Regions from separate parts of the Rouxiella sp. WC2420 genome, predicted to be linked through region 1. Evidence: predicted binding sites of a transcription regulator. Region 1 holds the regulator's gene; the other holds the start of a gene.

Region 1 (7,923 bases):
GGCAATGTCATTGGTTCCAATATCACTAATATTCTTCTGATTTTGGGCGGTGCCGCGCTAATTCATCCACTTTCCGTTCGTTCTGATATCTTGCGACGCGAACTGCCGCTAATGTTAGTCGTTACTGTGCTGTGTGGTTTTGTGCTTAGCGACAGTGAGCTTAGTCGATGGGACGGCGTGTTGCTGATTATTGCTGCAGCGGTGTTCCTGATGCTAATGGTGAAGATTGCCAGGATCTCGCAAAAAATCGGCCAGGACACACTGACTAGTGAACAAATGGCGGAGTTACCCCAGGACGGAAGCAATACAGTAGCATTTTTGTGGCTGGCTCTGGGTTTTATTATCATGCCGCTGGCGTCGAACATGATTGTCGATAACGCCTCGGTCATAGCGCGCTATTTTGGCGTCAGTGAACTGGTCATCGGCCTGACGGTCATAGCAATAGGCACTAGCCTGCCTGAGCTGGCAACCTTTATTGCCGGAGCAATAAAAGGCGAAGACGATATTGCACTGGGCAATATCATTGGCGCGAATATATTTAATATGTGCCTGGTGTTGGGGCTGCCCGCTCTGGTAGCACCGGGACATTTTAATCCCGATGCATTCCATCGGGATTATTGGGTGATGCTGGTTGTCAGCGTCGTGCTCACCGGACTTTGCCTGATGCGTAAACATCGGATTGGTCATTTGGCAGGCGCGCTGCTGCTGTTCGGCTTTATCGCTTATCTGGCGGTGCTTTTCTACATGCCCACCAGCGTTGCCTTTTAGATCTGATAGAATTTGTTTAAATAACGAACGATTCAGGCAAAGTCACAGGAATTGACGATGACAACATTTGATAACGAAAAATTTAATTTCGTCCAGGTCGGTAAACAGGTGTTGTTAACCGAAAGGGAAGGACTTGAACAGCTCGACCAATACATCAACGACGATTTTACCCGCGCCTGTGAGATGATGTTCCAGTGCAGCGGCAAAATTATCGTGATGGGTATGGGCAAATCCGGACACGTAGCCCGCAAGATGGCCGCGACATTTGCCAGCACCGGCACGCCAGCTTTCTTCGTCCATCCGGCTGAAGCCAGCCACGGCGATCTCGGGATGGTATCGACGCAGGATATCGTTATCCTTATTTCCAACTCGGGAGAGTCGCACGAAATTCTGGCGCTGATCCCGGTGCTGAAACGTCTGGATATTCGCTTGATTTGCCTGACTGCCAATCCCGAAAGTTCGATGGGTAAAGCAGCAGACGTGCACATTTGTGTCAAAGTGCCGAAAGAGGCCTGTCCGTTAGGCCTTGCGCCCACCACCAGCACCACTGCGGTAATGGTGATGGGCGATGCTCTTGCCGTCGCACTGCTTGAAGCGCGCGGTTTTACCGCCGAGGATTTTGCCCTGTCCCATCCGGGCGGCGCACTGGGTCGCAAACTTCTTTTACGAGTCAGCGATATCATGCATACCGGCAGTGAAATCCCGCAGGTTAGCCGCGATGCCTCACTGCGTGATGCCCTGCTCGAAATCACCCGTAAAAATCTTGGTATGACGGTGATCACCGACGATTTAATGAAAATCGAAGGCATATTCACCGATGGTGATTTGCGCCGTATCTTTGATATGGGTGTTAACGTCAATGAAGCAAAAATTACCGACGTGATGACCCCTGGCGGCATTCGCGTTCGCCCGGTGCTGCTGGCAGTCGATGCCCTGAATCTGATGCAGGAAAAGAACATTACCTGCGTCATGGTGGCCGATGGCGACCGTCTGCTGGGTGTGGTACATATGCATGACATGCTGCGTGCCGGTGTTGTTTAATTTAGAAAATTTGAACCTGGCCTGTAACGTAAGGAACTGCCCGAATGAGTAATAGCGCAGCCAATGTGGATACCTGTTATGGTCCCGTTAGCGCAGAAGTGCTGGAGCGAGCCAAAGCTGTCCGCTTGCTGATTTGTGACGTTGATGGCGTAATGTCTGACGGCCTGATTTTCATGGGAAATAATGGCGAAGAATTGAAAAGCTTCAACGTGCGCGATGGCTATGGGATCCGTTGCCTGCTGACTTCAGATATTGAAGTGGCAATCATTACTGGGCGCAAGGCCAAATTATTGGAAGATCGTGCTAAAACGCTGGGCATCCGCCATCTTTATCAAGGACAGTCTGATAAGCTTTTGGCCTTCCGCGAACTGTTAGATACACTATCGCTGCAACCTGAGCAGGTTGCCTATATTGGTGATGACTTGATCGACTGGCCGGTGATGGAGAAAGTCGGTCTCTCCGTTGCTGTTAACGATGCCCACCCGATCCTGCTACCCAAAGCTGATTATATTACTCGCATCGCAGGTGGACGCGGTGCAGTTCGTGAACTGTGCGATTTGATTTTAATGGCACAGGGCAAGCTGGAGGACGCCAAAGGGCTGTCGATATGAGCAAAACAAGACTTTGGATGACTCTGTTGCTGGGCCTGCTGGTTTTGGTGCTGATTGGCTGGACGATATCGGATAACGATAATAAAGCGCCTGCACCTCCGCTGAATACACAGGATCCAACTTATCAGAGCCAGCACAGCGTAACAGTGGTGTACGATCCGACCGGCAAACTGAATTACAGACTGGTGTCCGAGCAAGTTAAATATTATACGACCGATCTCGTGTCATGGTTCACCAACCCGGTTGTGACGACGTATGATCCAGACACCAGCGTCGCGACCTGGACTATCCGTTCCGATCGCGCAAAATTGACCAACGATAAAATGTTGTATCTTTATGGTCACGTGCAAATTGATAGTCTGACGCCAACAACGTCACAGCTGCAAAGAATAAAAACAGACAATGCCCAGGTTAACCTGGTCACACAGGACGTAGCGTCAGACGACGAAGTCTACATTTACGGTACAGGTTTCACCTCTAACGGCATGCGAATGCGTGGAAATTTGAGGAATAAAACCGCACAGTTGATCGAGAAGGTAAATACTAATTATGAAATTCCAAGCAAAAAATAAAATCCGTAACCTGTTGATTACCACCTCGCTGTTAGCGGTAAGCATCCCGGCGCTGGCGTTGAAAACCGACACGCAGCAGCCAATGACGGTCACTTCTGACAATCAGGCTGTGGATATCAATACCAATACCGTGACCCTTACGGGCAACGTTGTGGTCAAACAGGGTAGTATTCTGGTTCATGCCGATCGCGCGACCATTGTTCGCCCTGGCGGTCAATCTGGCAAAGAAATCGTCGAAGGCTTCGGTAACCCGGTGACTTTCTACCAGATGCAGGACAACGGCAAGCCGATTCAAGGGCACTCCCTGAAAGTCCGCTATGAAGTTGACAAAGATCTGATTACGCTGACAGGCAAAGCTTATTTGCAACAGCTGGACAGCAACGTTACAGGCGACCGCATTACCTATCTGGTGCAGCAGCAGCAGATGCAGGCATTTAGCGACAAGGGCAACCGTGTAACCACCGTGCTGATACCTTCTCAGCTTCAGGAAAAAACCCCAGCTCCTGGCGCACCGGCTGCAGCACCGAAAAAGAGTAAATACTAACTTATGGCAACATTAATTGCAGAAAACCTGGCTAAAGCCTATAAAGGCCGCAAAGTTGTTGAAGACGTGAGTCTGTCAGTCAAGTCAGGCGAAATCGTCGGCTTGCTGGGGCCAAACGGCGCAGGTAAAACCACCACCTTTTATATGGTGGTCGGTATCGTTCAACGCGATGCAGGGCGGATTGTGGTTGATGACGAAGATATCAGTCTGCTTCCACTCCATACTCGTGCCCGTCGCGGGATTGGCTATCTGCCACAGGAAGCCTCAATTTTCCGTCGTCTGAGCGTGTTCAAAAACCTGATGGCGGTGCTGGAGATTCGTGAGGATCTCAACAAAGAACAGCGCGTTGCTCGTGCCAATGAGCTGATGGAAGAGTTTCATATTTCCCATCTGCGCGACAGCCTTGGGCAATCACTGTCAGGCGGTGAACGTCGTCGTGTAGAAATCGCTCGTGCATTGGCCGCCAACCCGAAATTTATCCTGCTGGATGAACCATTTGCGGGTGTTGACCCAATTTCAGTTATCGATATCAAAAAAATAATTGAACACCTGCGTGACAGCGGGCTTGGTGTGTTGATTACCGACCACAACGTCCGTGAAACGCTCGATGTGTGCGAGCGTGCTTATATTGTAAGCCAGGGGCATCTTATTGCTCACGGCACCCCTGCAGAAATCCTGCAGGATGAGCAAGTTAAACGCGTTTATCTGGGCGAAGCGTTCCGTCTTTAATCATCTAAGTTATCGGCGAATTTTTAAAAACGGAAAGAATCCAAGATATGAAGCAAGGTTTGCAACTCAGGCTCAGCCAACAATTGGCAATGACACCGCAGCTACAGCAGGCAATTCGCCTGTTGCAGCTGTCCACGCTTGAACTCCAGCAAGAGATACAATTGGCGCTGGAAAGCAATCCGCTGTTGGAACAATCCGATCTGCACGATGAAATAGACTCAGTAGAAGCCCCTGAAAACGAAGCGCTTGATACCCGCGAAGCCCTCGAGCAGAAAGACATGCCCGAGGAACTTCCACTCGACGCCACCTGGGACGAAATCTACACCGCAGGTACGCCTTCGGGCACCGGCAATGATTACAGCGACGACGAGCTGCCGGTCTATCAGGGTGAAACTACTCAGACTCTGCAAGACTATCTGATGTGGCAGGTCGAACTGACACCCTTCACCGATACCGATCGCGCTATTGCAACCTCGATTGTTGACGCTGTCGATGACACCGGCTATCTCACCATATCTTTGGACGACATCCTCGAAAGTATTGGCGATGAAGAAGTCAGCATGGATGAGGTAGAGGCGGTGCTCAAGCGCGTACAGCGTTTTGACCCGGTCGGCGTAGCGGCGAAAGATTTGCGTGATTGCTTGCTGATTCAGCTATCGCAGTATGTTTCTGAAACCGTGTTTTTGACCGAAGCACGCCTGATTGTCAGCGAACATCTCGATCTGCTGGCAAATCACGATTTTCGTGCGCTGATGCGTTCAACACGTTTAAAAGAAGATACACTTAAAGGTGCCATGCAGCTGATCCAGTCTCTGGACCCAAGGCCTGGACAGTCGATCAACACCGGTGAATCCGAATATGTCATTCCAGACGTGCTGGTACGTAAAGTAGGCAAAATCTGGACGGTAGAATTAAACTCAGACAGCATTCCACGCCTGAAGATCAATCAACAGTACGCCGCGATGGGTAATTCAGTGCGTAACGATAGCGACGGACAATTTATTCGCAGTAACCTGCAAGAAGCCAAGTGGTTGATTAAAAGTCTTGAAAGTCGCAATGACACATTATTGAAAGTGACACGTTGTATTGTTGAGCAGCAGCAGGCATTCTTTGATCTCGGTGAAGAGTTTATGAAACCCATGGTGCTGGCAGATATCGCCAGTGCCGTGGATATGCACGAATCGACAATCTCCCGTGTGACTACGCAAAAGTTCCTGCACAGTCCGCGAGGCATTTTCGAATTAAAATATTTCTTCTCCAGTCATGTAAGTACGGATAGCGGTGGTGAAGCATCTTCCACGGCAATCCGCGCACTGGTGAGAAAATTAATCGCGGCGGAAAACCCCGTCAAACCTCTGAGCGACAGCAAGTTAGCCACTATGCTATCGGATCAAGGCATTATGGTGGCACGACGCACTGTAGCGAAATACCGAGAGTCTTTGTCAATCCCGCCATCAAACCAGCGTAAACAGTTGGTTTGACCTCAACAGAGAAGGAAGACATCATGCAACTCAATATTACCGGGCATCACGTAGAAATTACCGAACCTCTGCGAGAGTTTGTGAACGCAAAGTTTGCGAAACTAGAGCAGTATTTTGACCGTATTAACCAGGTCTACGTAATATTGAGCGTTGAGAGAGTGCAAAAAGTGGCGGAAGCTACGTTGCACGTGAACGGGGGTGAGTTGCATGCAACCTCGGAACATCAGGATATGTATGCCGCTATCGATGGACTGGTAGACAAACTGGCCCGACAGCTTAATAAGCATAAAGACAAACTGAAACAGCACTGATCCTTAACTTTATATCGGTTCGCTATTTTTATCTTTGGTACTTGAAATTGCTACTAAAACAGGTGCAACTTCAAGTTAAGAGGGTAAAGTGCGAGCCGATAAATCTTTGGGATCAGTCTAAGTGAAAATGAGATGATTAACGATACAGCACTGCAGTTGACCTCGGTATTAAATGCCGAATGCACCAAGAGCAATGTTCACTGCGCCAGTAAAAAACGCGCACTGGAAATCATTAGCGAACTGGCAGCCAAACAGCTGAACCTCTCGCCACAGGTGATTTTCGATGCCATTCTGACCCGTGAACGCATGGGCAGTACCGGGATTGGTGCTGGGATCGCGATCCCTCATGGAAAACTCGAAGAAGACACGTTGCGAGCCGTTGGCGTATTCATCCAACTCGAACAGCCGATTGCTTTCGACGCAGTGGATAATCAGCCGGTGGACCTGCTTTTTGCCTTGTTGGTTCCTGCAGATCAATGTAAAACCCATTTACATACTCTGTCTCTGGTCGCCAAAAAGCTGGCTGATAAAGCAGTGTGTCGACGTCTGCGCGGGGCACAAAGCGACGAAGAGTTATTCCAGATTATTACCGAAGACGAGTAGCACCCCTATAACTTGAAAGACAAAAGTATTTTTGGGAGAGAATATAATGGTGCTGATGATTGTCAGCGGCCGTTCTGGTTCCGGGAAGTCCGTTGCCCTCCGTGCGCTGGAAGATATGGGCTTTTATTGCGTTGATAATTTGCCGGTCGTTTTACTGCCTCAGCTCGCCAGAGAGTTGGCCGAACGTAATACTTCAGCCGCAGTAAGTATCGACGTGCGCAATATGCCAGAGACGCCTGAAGTTTACGAACATGCCATGACTCAGCTTCCGGACAGCTTCTCGCCACAGCTGCTGTTTTTGGATGCCGATCGCAACACGCTGATCCGTCGCTATAGCGATACTCGGCGTTTGCACCCTCTTTCCAGCAAGAATCTGTCTCTTGAAAGCGCGATTGATCAAGAAGCCGAGCTGCTTGAGCCATTGCGTTCAAGCGCTGACCTGATTATCGATACTTCCGAGATGTCAGTGCATGAACTGGCTGAAATGCTGCGCACCCGTTTGTTGGGCAAACGCGAGCGTGAATTGACGATGGTGTTTGAATCCTTTGGTTTCAAACACGGCCTTCCTATCGATGCAGATTACGTGTTCGACGTTCGTTTCCTGCCAAATCCACATTGGGACCCGAAGTTGCGCCCGATGACCGGCCTGGACAAACCCGTTGCCGCCTTCCTCGATCGCCATACTGAAGTTCATAATTTTATCTATCAAACGCGCAGCTATCTCGAGCAATGGCTACCGATGCTGGAAACCAATAACCGTAGCTATCTAACGGTAGCAATCGGTTGTACGGGGGGTAAGCATCGGTCGGTTTACGTGGCCGAGCAGCTCGCGGACTATTTTCGTTCCCGTGGCAAGAACGTACAGTCCCGCCACCGCACGCTTGAAAAGCGCAAATCGTGACAGTTTCTCTTTATAACGGTAAAAGTTATGTCGATAAAACAAAAGGTTGAGATTAAAAACAGGCTGGGAATGCACGCAAGACCGGCCATGAAGCTGTTCGAGCTGGTACAAAGTTTTGAATCGGAAGTGATGCTGCGTAACGACGCGGGTATTGAGGCCGAAGCAAGCAGCGTTATTGCATTGCTGATGCTCGATTCCCCTAAAGGTCAAGAAATTGAAATCGAAGCCACCGGTCCCGATGAAGCAGAAGCGCTGGAGGCTGTCATCAACCTGATTAATTCAGGGTTTGATGAAGACTAAGCCTTTTGACAGGGCCGCAGACGCCGCCCTGTTTGAGAAAAATCCTTTTAAATCCGGCTCAA
Region 2 (7,923 bases), 590 kb from region 1:
GTGACAGCAGCAAACCGATTATTTACGACGTTGAGATCCTGCGCGATGGCAACAGCTTCAGCGCTCGTCGGGTTAAAGCAGTACAAAACGGCAAGCCGATTTTTTACATGACCGCGTCTTTTCAAAGTCAGGAACCGGGCTTCGAGCACCAGAACACGATGCCGGTTGTCCCGCCACCGGAAACACTGATGTCCGAATCAGAAATAGCGCAGCAGTTTGCGCATCTGATCCCCGAGAAATTTCGCGAAAAGTTTTTGGGTCAGCGGCCAATCGAGATGCGGCCAGTGAAATTCCATAACCCGCTACAGGGCCATAAAGACTTGCCGGAACGCGCGATCTGGATCAAAGCCAACGGCGAGATGCCCGATGATTTAGGCATTCATCAGTATCTGCTGGGCTATGCTTCGGATTTCAATTTCTTGCCTACCGCGTTACAACCACACGGCGTCGGCTTCCTTGAGCCAGGAATGCAGGTCGCAACTATCGACCATTCGATGTGGTTCCATCGCCCTTTCCGCCTCGACGAATGGCTGTTGTACAGCATTGAAAGCACTTCGGCTTCAGGCGCGCGGGGCTTTGTCAGGGGACAGTTTTATACTCGTGACGGCGTGCTGGTCGCCTCAACGGTGCAAGAAGGAGTAATGCGCCAGCGTCAGGCTGAATAATCAGGGCGTGCAGCCAAAAAAGAGGGGGCGATATCATATCGCCCCCTTTTGCTATCTCATCATTATCCGTTTGTACGGAATATTTTATAATTGAGCCAGCCTGTTTTACTGCCGTATTTTATTCGCTTGTATTACTGGCTCATATTACTGGCTTGTATTACTGATTGTAGGCATTTTCGCCGTGGCTGTTAACATCCAGACCTTCGCGCTCTTGTTCTTCCGGAACACGCAGACCCACAACCATGTCAGCAATTTTGTAAGCGATGAACGCTACAACGCTTGACCAGACCAGAGTCACCACTACGCTCAGCAACTGGATCCAAACCTGGTGACCCATGGTCACGCCTTCTGCATAACCGGTACCGCCCAGAGAGCTGGCACTGAATACGCCGGTCAGGATACAACCTACGATACCGCACACGCCGTGAACGCCGAACACGTCACAGGTATCGTCCACGTTGAGCCATTTTTTCAGGGTGACAACACCCCACAGGCCAGCAACGCCGCCTACCAGACCGATAATCAGAGCACCACCCACGCCGACGGTACCACAGGCTGGTGTGATAGCAACCAGACCGGCGATAGCGCCTGAGCAAGCGCCCAGCAGCGAAGGTTTACCGCGAACCATCCACTCTACGAATACCCATGACAGGATCGCGCCTGCGGTGGCCATTACAGTGTTAAGGAACGCCAGTGCCGCTGTTGAGCTTGCAGCACTTGCCGAACCGGCGTTAAAGCCGAACCAGCCAACATAAAGGATTGAAGCACCAGTGAATACCATTGGCAGGTTGTGTGGTTTGAAGGCTTCTTTACCGAAGCCAGCACGTTTGCCCAACAGATAAGCACCGACCAGACCCGCGCTCGCTGCGTTGATATGAACAACGGTACCGCCCGCGAAGTCCAGCGCGCCGTCTGCCGCCAGGAAACCGCCAGCCCATACCATGTGTGCAATTGGAATGTAGGAGAAGGTCAGCCAAATCACGGTGAAGATAAGAACCGCAGAGAAGCGAACACGTTCAGCGATACCGCCAACCACCAGCGCAACGGTAATCGCCGCGAAAGAGCATTGGAAAGCAACGTGGATCAGCTGAGAGAAGGTTCCGGTGACTGAGGTCAGACCGATACCTTTCAGCATGGCATTGCTGAAACCGCCGAAGAAAGCGTTACCGGTGCTGAATGCCAGGCTGTAGCCATACAGCATCCACAGTACGCAAACCAGAGCAAAAGTGACGATGACCTGAGTCAGCATCGACAATACGTTTTTAGAACGCAGCAAGCCGCCGTAGAACAGCGCCACGCCAGGGACGGTCATAAACAAAACCAGAGCCGTACAAATCATCATGAAGGCATTATCGGCGCCATTGGCAACCGGGTCGGCAGCCATCGCAAGCGAAGGCAGCATAGCAACCGCAGCCAGCCCCATCATGGATAAAAGTTTTTTCATTATTAGTCTACCCCTATTTCTCTACGATCAGAGTTCCACTGTTCTAGTGCTAATCACCGAGTCTTTAATTACAGTGCTGCTTCGTCGGTTTCGCCGGTACGGATGCGAATAACGCGTTGCAATTCGGCAACGAAAATTTTGCCATCACCGATCTTGCCGGTGTAGGCCGCTTTGCTTATCACGTCGATAACTTCATCGAGCTGATCGTCGGCGATCGCGATATCAATTTTTACTTTTGGCAGGAAGTTGACGCTGTACTCAGCACCACGATACAACTCCGCATGACCTTTTTGGCGACCAAAACCTTTGACTTCTGTTACGGTCAGCCCCTGAATGCCCACAGCAGACAGTGCTTCACGCACGTCTTCCAGCTTGAAAGGTTTGATCACCACAGTAACCAGCTTCATTTTGCCACTCCTTAAATTAAGAGCTTATCGTGATACGACTCACGCCCGATACGATTTGGATAAAGCAAAGGATGTGCCAAATGTGTCTAATGTTATCGATTCAGCCCATTAACCCCAGCCAGCGGCATTTCCAGAATAATTAGGAGTCACTTTGGCAAGGATCCTGCGCAAGGCAATAATAAAAGCGCCGATGATTAAGCACTAATTTGGTGCATGCAGGTCAAAAATAGTGCAGAAGTATGAGAGCATGCTGATGCGATGCATGAAGATGGTGCGTGGGGATAAAACACCAGAGTTGAAAATGCCTTTGGCAGGTATACGCCCGAGCTGAAATTATTGGCTGGGCGTATTTTAATTATGCCAATGGCATGGTTTCGCCCTGCTCTGCGGTGGCTAACTCTTCACCGGCAAGCTGCAACTGATACATCTGATAGTAGCGGCCTTTTTCCTGCAACAGCTGAAAATGGCTGCCCTGCTCGACTGCCTGACCGCGATGCAAAACCAGAATGTTATCGGCATCAACGATAGTCGAAAGTCGGTGAGCAATCACCACCAGCGTGGTCTGTTGTCTGATCGCTCGCAGAGCGCGTGAAATTGCCTGTTCCGTACCGGAGTCAATATTTGCCGTTGCCTCGTCGAGGATCAAAATTTCCGGGGCTTGCACCAGAACGCGCGCCATCGCCAATAATTGTTTCTGCCCGACCGACAGATTATTGCCTTGTTCGCCGAGAATGGTATGAATCCCCTCAGGCATGGCTTTTATTAGCGGTGCCAGCTGGACGGTTTCCAACGCGTGCCAGACCTGCGCTTCATTAACATCACGACCCAGAGTCACGTTGGCGAGCACTGTTTCGGCAAGCACCACAGGGTCTTGCTGCACCATCGCCACGCCTTTTCGCAGACAGCTGTGAGACAAAGACGTCAGCGAGCGGCCGTCGATCAGGATTTCGCCTTTGTTTAGCGGATAGTAGCCCATCAGCAAGTTGGCAAGAGTACTTTTACCGCTGCCGGTATGCCCGACCAGAGCCACAAAGCCGCGCGATGGAACGTGCAGAGAAATATTCTCCAGCACCCACTGGTCGTCACGATAGGCAAAACTCACGTCACGAAAATCGATTTCGCCGCTGGTCAGTGGTTTGGCATCTTCGCCGTACTCCTGCTGCGAGCGGTCCATCAAATCGAAAATACGCTCACCGGCGACCACCGCCTGCTGCATTATCGACTGTTGTGACGTCAGGGCGATCAGCGGTTCGTTAAGTCGAGATAGATAGTTGATAAAAGCATACAAAACGCCGACGCCGATGCTGCCCTCTTCGCTAAAGCCAAACAGCACCAGCAGGCCGCATAGAATCAGCGAACCAAAAAGACTTAACAACGGGCGCAGCAAAAAGCCTTCCAGCTTCAGCGTTTTCATGCGCGCAAGGTAGTGCGACTGGCTGGCACGGGTCAGGCGTTCACCAAAACGCTTCTGCTGGCGGAACTGCTGCACCACGCCCATGCCGTTAATCACTTCGTTAAAACCGTCATTAATGTCGGCCAAATAGGTACGCACCTGACGAACCACCGGCGTGCTGTAAACTTGATACAGCGCCATTACCACCAGCACCGCCGGGAAAATACACATGGCAATCAGCGCCATGCGCCAGTCGAGCAGAAACATCGCCACCAGCATCGCACCAATTAATGCAATGCTGCGCAGCACGGTAGAAACCACGGTAACGTAAAGATCACGGATGACCTCGGTGTCGTTTGTGACGCGAGAAATAAGTTGCCCCACCGGCTGGGTATCAAAGGCGCTCAGCGGCTGACGCAATGCGGCGTCCATCACTTCGGTTCGCAGGCGCTGAACGACTCCCACGGCAGCGCGGTTGAACAGCAACGCCTGAGAATAATGCAGGCTGGCGGCCAGAATTTGCAGCAAAATAAAAGTGATCGCCAACAGACTGACCATGCCCAGCGGCAAGAGTCCTTTGGAAACATAATGGTCGATGTAATAGCTAATTAAAATTGGACCCAGCACTTCGGCCGCTGCGGCGATCCACAACATGATCACTGCGATACTCAGCGGACGGCGATAGGATTTCCCATACACCAGCAGGCGTTTCAGGGTTGGCCAAAGCTTGATCTTTTTCATCGGTGGATTTTTTGAAAGAATCTGACTCATTGATTCACCGGCTCCTGTGAGGCAGGAACATCATCCAGCGCCGCTTCAAGCTGTTGATAACGATTCATATCACGATACCAGCCGGCGCTGGCCGCCAGCGTTTCATGGTCGCCGCGCTGCACGATGCCACCTTTGGTAAATACCAGAATCTCGTTGGCATCGACCAAAGCTGACAGACGATGCGCACTAATGATCACCGTTTTATCACTGCCCCACTGGCGCAAGTTTTGCAAAATCTGGTGCTCCGTGCGGCCATCGACGGCGCTCAGCGCATCATCGAGGATCAGGATTTCTGCATCGAGCAGCAGCGCGCGGGCTATGGAAATGCGCTGCTTTTGGCCGCCGGACAGCATCACGCCGCGCTCGCCGACCTCGGTGTCATAACCCTGCGGCAGACGAAGAATGTCTTGATGCACGCAGGCCATTTCTGCCGCCTGCTCGATCTGTTCCTGAGTTGCGTCGGGACGCCCCAGCGCGATGTTTTGCGCCACGGTATCAGAGAATAAAAACGGCGTTTGACTGACGATTGACAACCTTGATCGCCAGTCATCGAGCAGCACTTCACTCAGCGGCTTGCCCTGATAGCGAATGCTGCCCTGAGTGACGTCAAACTGGCGTTGCAGAAGCGCAAGCAGGGTACTTTTTCCCGAGCCAGTTGGCCCGCACAGCCCAAGCATATTGCCCGGCTGCAGGGTAAACTGCACGTCATGCAAAGACGGCGCGTTAGTCTGCGGATAAAGGAAGCTTTCGATGTTCACCTCCAGCTCGCTGCGTTCCGCCGACAACGGCCGAGTGCCGTCCAGTACGCAAGGCGCTTCCTGCAGCAGGCTGCGAATACGGCTATAGGCTGCGCTTCCACGTTCAACAATGTTAAACATCCAAGCCAGCGCCAGCATCGGCCAAATCATCAGCCCGAGATACATCACAAAGCTGGTCAATTGCCCCAGTGTCAGATGCCCGTTAACCACCATCCAGCTACCGCCACCAATGGCCAGCATGTTAGCCATGCCGATAGAGACATAAATTGTCGGATCAAAACGAGCATCGACACGCGCCACGCGCATGTTTTTAAGCCCTGTGTCCTGCGCCACATCGGCAAACTGTGAAGACTGATGGTTTTCGAGACCAAATGCCTTAATCATGCGGATGCTGGTCAGGCTTTCCTGCGCCTGATCGTTAAGCGAAGAAAACGCCGCCTGTGCAACCTTAAAACGCTGATGTAGTTGATCACCATAACGTTTAATCACAGCGGCCATAATCGGCATCGGCACCAGCGACAGCAGGGTCAGTTCCCAGCTGATTTGCGTTGCCATCACAATTAACACTGCCAGCCCCATCACCAGAGAATCGACCAGCGTCAGCACCCCTTCCCCGGCGGCAAACACTACGCGATCGACGTCGTTAGTGGCGCGGGCAATCAGGTCACCGGTACGATGGCGTAAATAGAAAGCCGGATGCTGGCGACTAAGCTGGCGATAGAAATTTTGACGCAGTTCTACCGCCAACTGATATGACGCACCAAACAGCAGCACGCGCCACACATAGCGCAGCAGATAAACCAGAATGGCCGTGCCCAGAATCAGGCCCAGCCAGAAGAATAATTTGTTTGCGGGCAGCGTCTTACCGGTGACACCATCAATAATGATGCCCACCAGCTTAGGCGGCAAAAGTTGCAGGATGGCGATAACGATTAACAGAGCGACGGCTCCCAGATACCTTCGCCATTCGCGACGGAAGTACCAGGCCAGTTGGGCAAACAGTCTCACGCAGATTTTTCCATGATTTTAATTGTAAAGTCTCTTATTTCCGGCGTTAGGATACCACCAATAACCGCTCATTCTTACGAAACTTTTTTGCCTAAAGAGGCAAATGCGTGGTCGACTTTATGCGTTCCATGGCAAAGTTTGATGTCACATCCAGCAGGCCTGGTACGGCGCTGACCAACTTTTTATAAAAGTTATCGTAGCTTTTCATGTCTGCAACTTGCACCTGCATCAGGTAGTCAAATTCACCCGCCATGCGATAAAAAGACAGCACCTCAGGGAAAGACTCCACCTGTGCGACAAAATTTTGATACCACTGGCTGCTGTGCTGCTGGGTTTTAATGCGCACAAAAGCGGTCAGGCTGAGGCCGAGCTTATCACCGTCGAGCAGCGCAACTTTGCCCAAAATGATCCCCTCTTCCTCCAGTCGTTTTATTCTTTTCCAGCAGGGTGTCGAAGTCAGATTTACAGCTTCCGCCAGTTCGTTTAGAGAAAGAGTGCAGTCCTGCTGCAACAGGGCCAGCAGCTTGCGGTCAGTTTTATCTATCATTAGTCCATTCCAGAGAAATATTTTCTACAAAATTGCCGTTTACGATGAAAAATAGCAACCTTTTTTCCCCAGCACCAAGGTAAGCTACGACAAACAAAACAACATTTATTCCCCCAGGGAAAACACCATGAACGACTGCTGGGTCAAAAACGCAATCAAAGAAATCGATGCGGATTTTCGCCGCTCTGCCGATACTCATTTAATTCGCCTGAACATTGCCGATTTTCCGGGAATTTCACTGTATCTTAAAGATGAAAGTACTCATCCGACCGGCAGCCTGAAACACCGCCTGGCGCGTTCACTATTTTTATACGGCCTGTGTAACGGCTGGATTAAAGAAAACACGCCAATTATAGAGTCCTCATCCGGTAGTACAGCGATTTCAGAAGCCTATTTTGCCCGACTGCTGGGTCTGCCGTTTATCGCGGTAATGCCAGCCTGCACTGCTCCGCGCAAAATCCAGCAAATTGAGTTTTACGGCGGGCGTTGCCATTTTGTAGAAAATTCCAGCCAGATTTATGCTGCTTCCGAACAGTTGGCAACTGAACTGAATGGTCATTACATGGACCAGTTTACCTACGCCGAACGGGCTACCGACTGGCGTGGCAATAACAACATCGCCGAAAGCATTTATCGCCAGATGGAACTGGAGCCTTGCCCTGTGCCGCGCTACCTAGTGATGAGCGCCGGAACCGGCGGCACCTCGGCGACTCTGGGGCGCTATATTCGCTATCAGGGCCACCAAACTGAATTAGTCGTCGTTGATCCGGAGAACTCGGTTTTTTACGATTGTTATCAACAAGGTAATAAAGAGTTAGTGGCTCAGTGCAGTAGCCGTATCGAGGGTATTGGTCGTCCTCGGGTCGAGCCTTCATTTATCCCTGGCGTGATTGACCGCATGATGCAAGTCCCTGACGCCGCAAGCGTTGC

What was found. The regulator sigma-54, encoded in region 1, starts transcription at its own class of promoters, with help from an activator protein. The targets are predictions, from matches to a motif close to GTTGGCACANNTTTCGCTNT.
Region 2: the regulator sigma-54 is predicted to act here: its motif matches at 2,578-2,597, upstream of glnK (P-II family nitrogen regulator).

Annotation. Positions count from the first base shown of each region.
Region 1 is NZ_CP165628.1:4,792,983-4,800,905, forward strand. Features, by position in the region: gene AB3G37_RS22045 (calcium/sodium antiporter) at 1-768, shown strand, start outside; gene kdsD (arabinose-5-phosphate isomerase KdsD) at 826-1,809, shown strand; gene kdsC (3-deoxy-manno-octulosonate-8-phosphatase KdsC) at 1,854-2,420, shown strand; gene lptC (LPS export ABC transporter periplasmic protein LptC) at 2,417-2,992, shown strand; gene lptA (lipopolysaccharide ABC transporter substrate-binding protein LptA) at 2,970-3,536, shown strand; gene lptB (LPS export ABC transporter ATP-binding protein) at 3,540-4,265, shown strand; gene rpoN (RNA polymerase factor sigma-54) at 4,313-5,746, shown strand; gene hpf (ribosome hibernation promoting factor) at 5,770-6,057, shown strand; gene ptsN (PTS IIA-like nitrogen regulatory protein PtsN) at 6,190-6,660, shown strand; gene rapZ (RNase adapter RapZ) at 6,707-7,561, shown strand; gene npr (PTS phosphocarrier protein NPr) at 7,589-7,861, shown strand; gene AB3G37_RS22100 (transcription antiterminator) at 7,909-7,923, opposite strand, start outside.
Region 2 is NZ_CP165628.1:4,204,542-4,212,464, forward strand. Features, by position in the region: gene tesB (acyl-CoA thioesterase II) at 1-665, shown strand, start outside; gene amtB (ammonium transporter AmtB) at 823-2,109, opposite strand; gene glnK (P-II family nitrogen regulator) at 2,178-2,516, opposite strand; gene AB3G37_RS19505 (SmdB family multidrug efflux ABC transporter permease/ATP-binding protein) at 2,872-4,650, opposite strand; gene AB3G37_RS19510 (SmdA family multidrug ABC transporter permease/ATP-binding protein) at 4,677-6,446, opposite strand; gene AB3G37_RS19515 (Lrp/AsnC family transcriptional regulator) at 6,538-6,993, opposite strand; gene AB3G37_RS19520 (PLP-dependent cysteine synthase family protein) at 7,121-7,923, shown strand, end outside.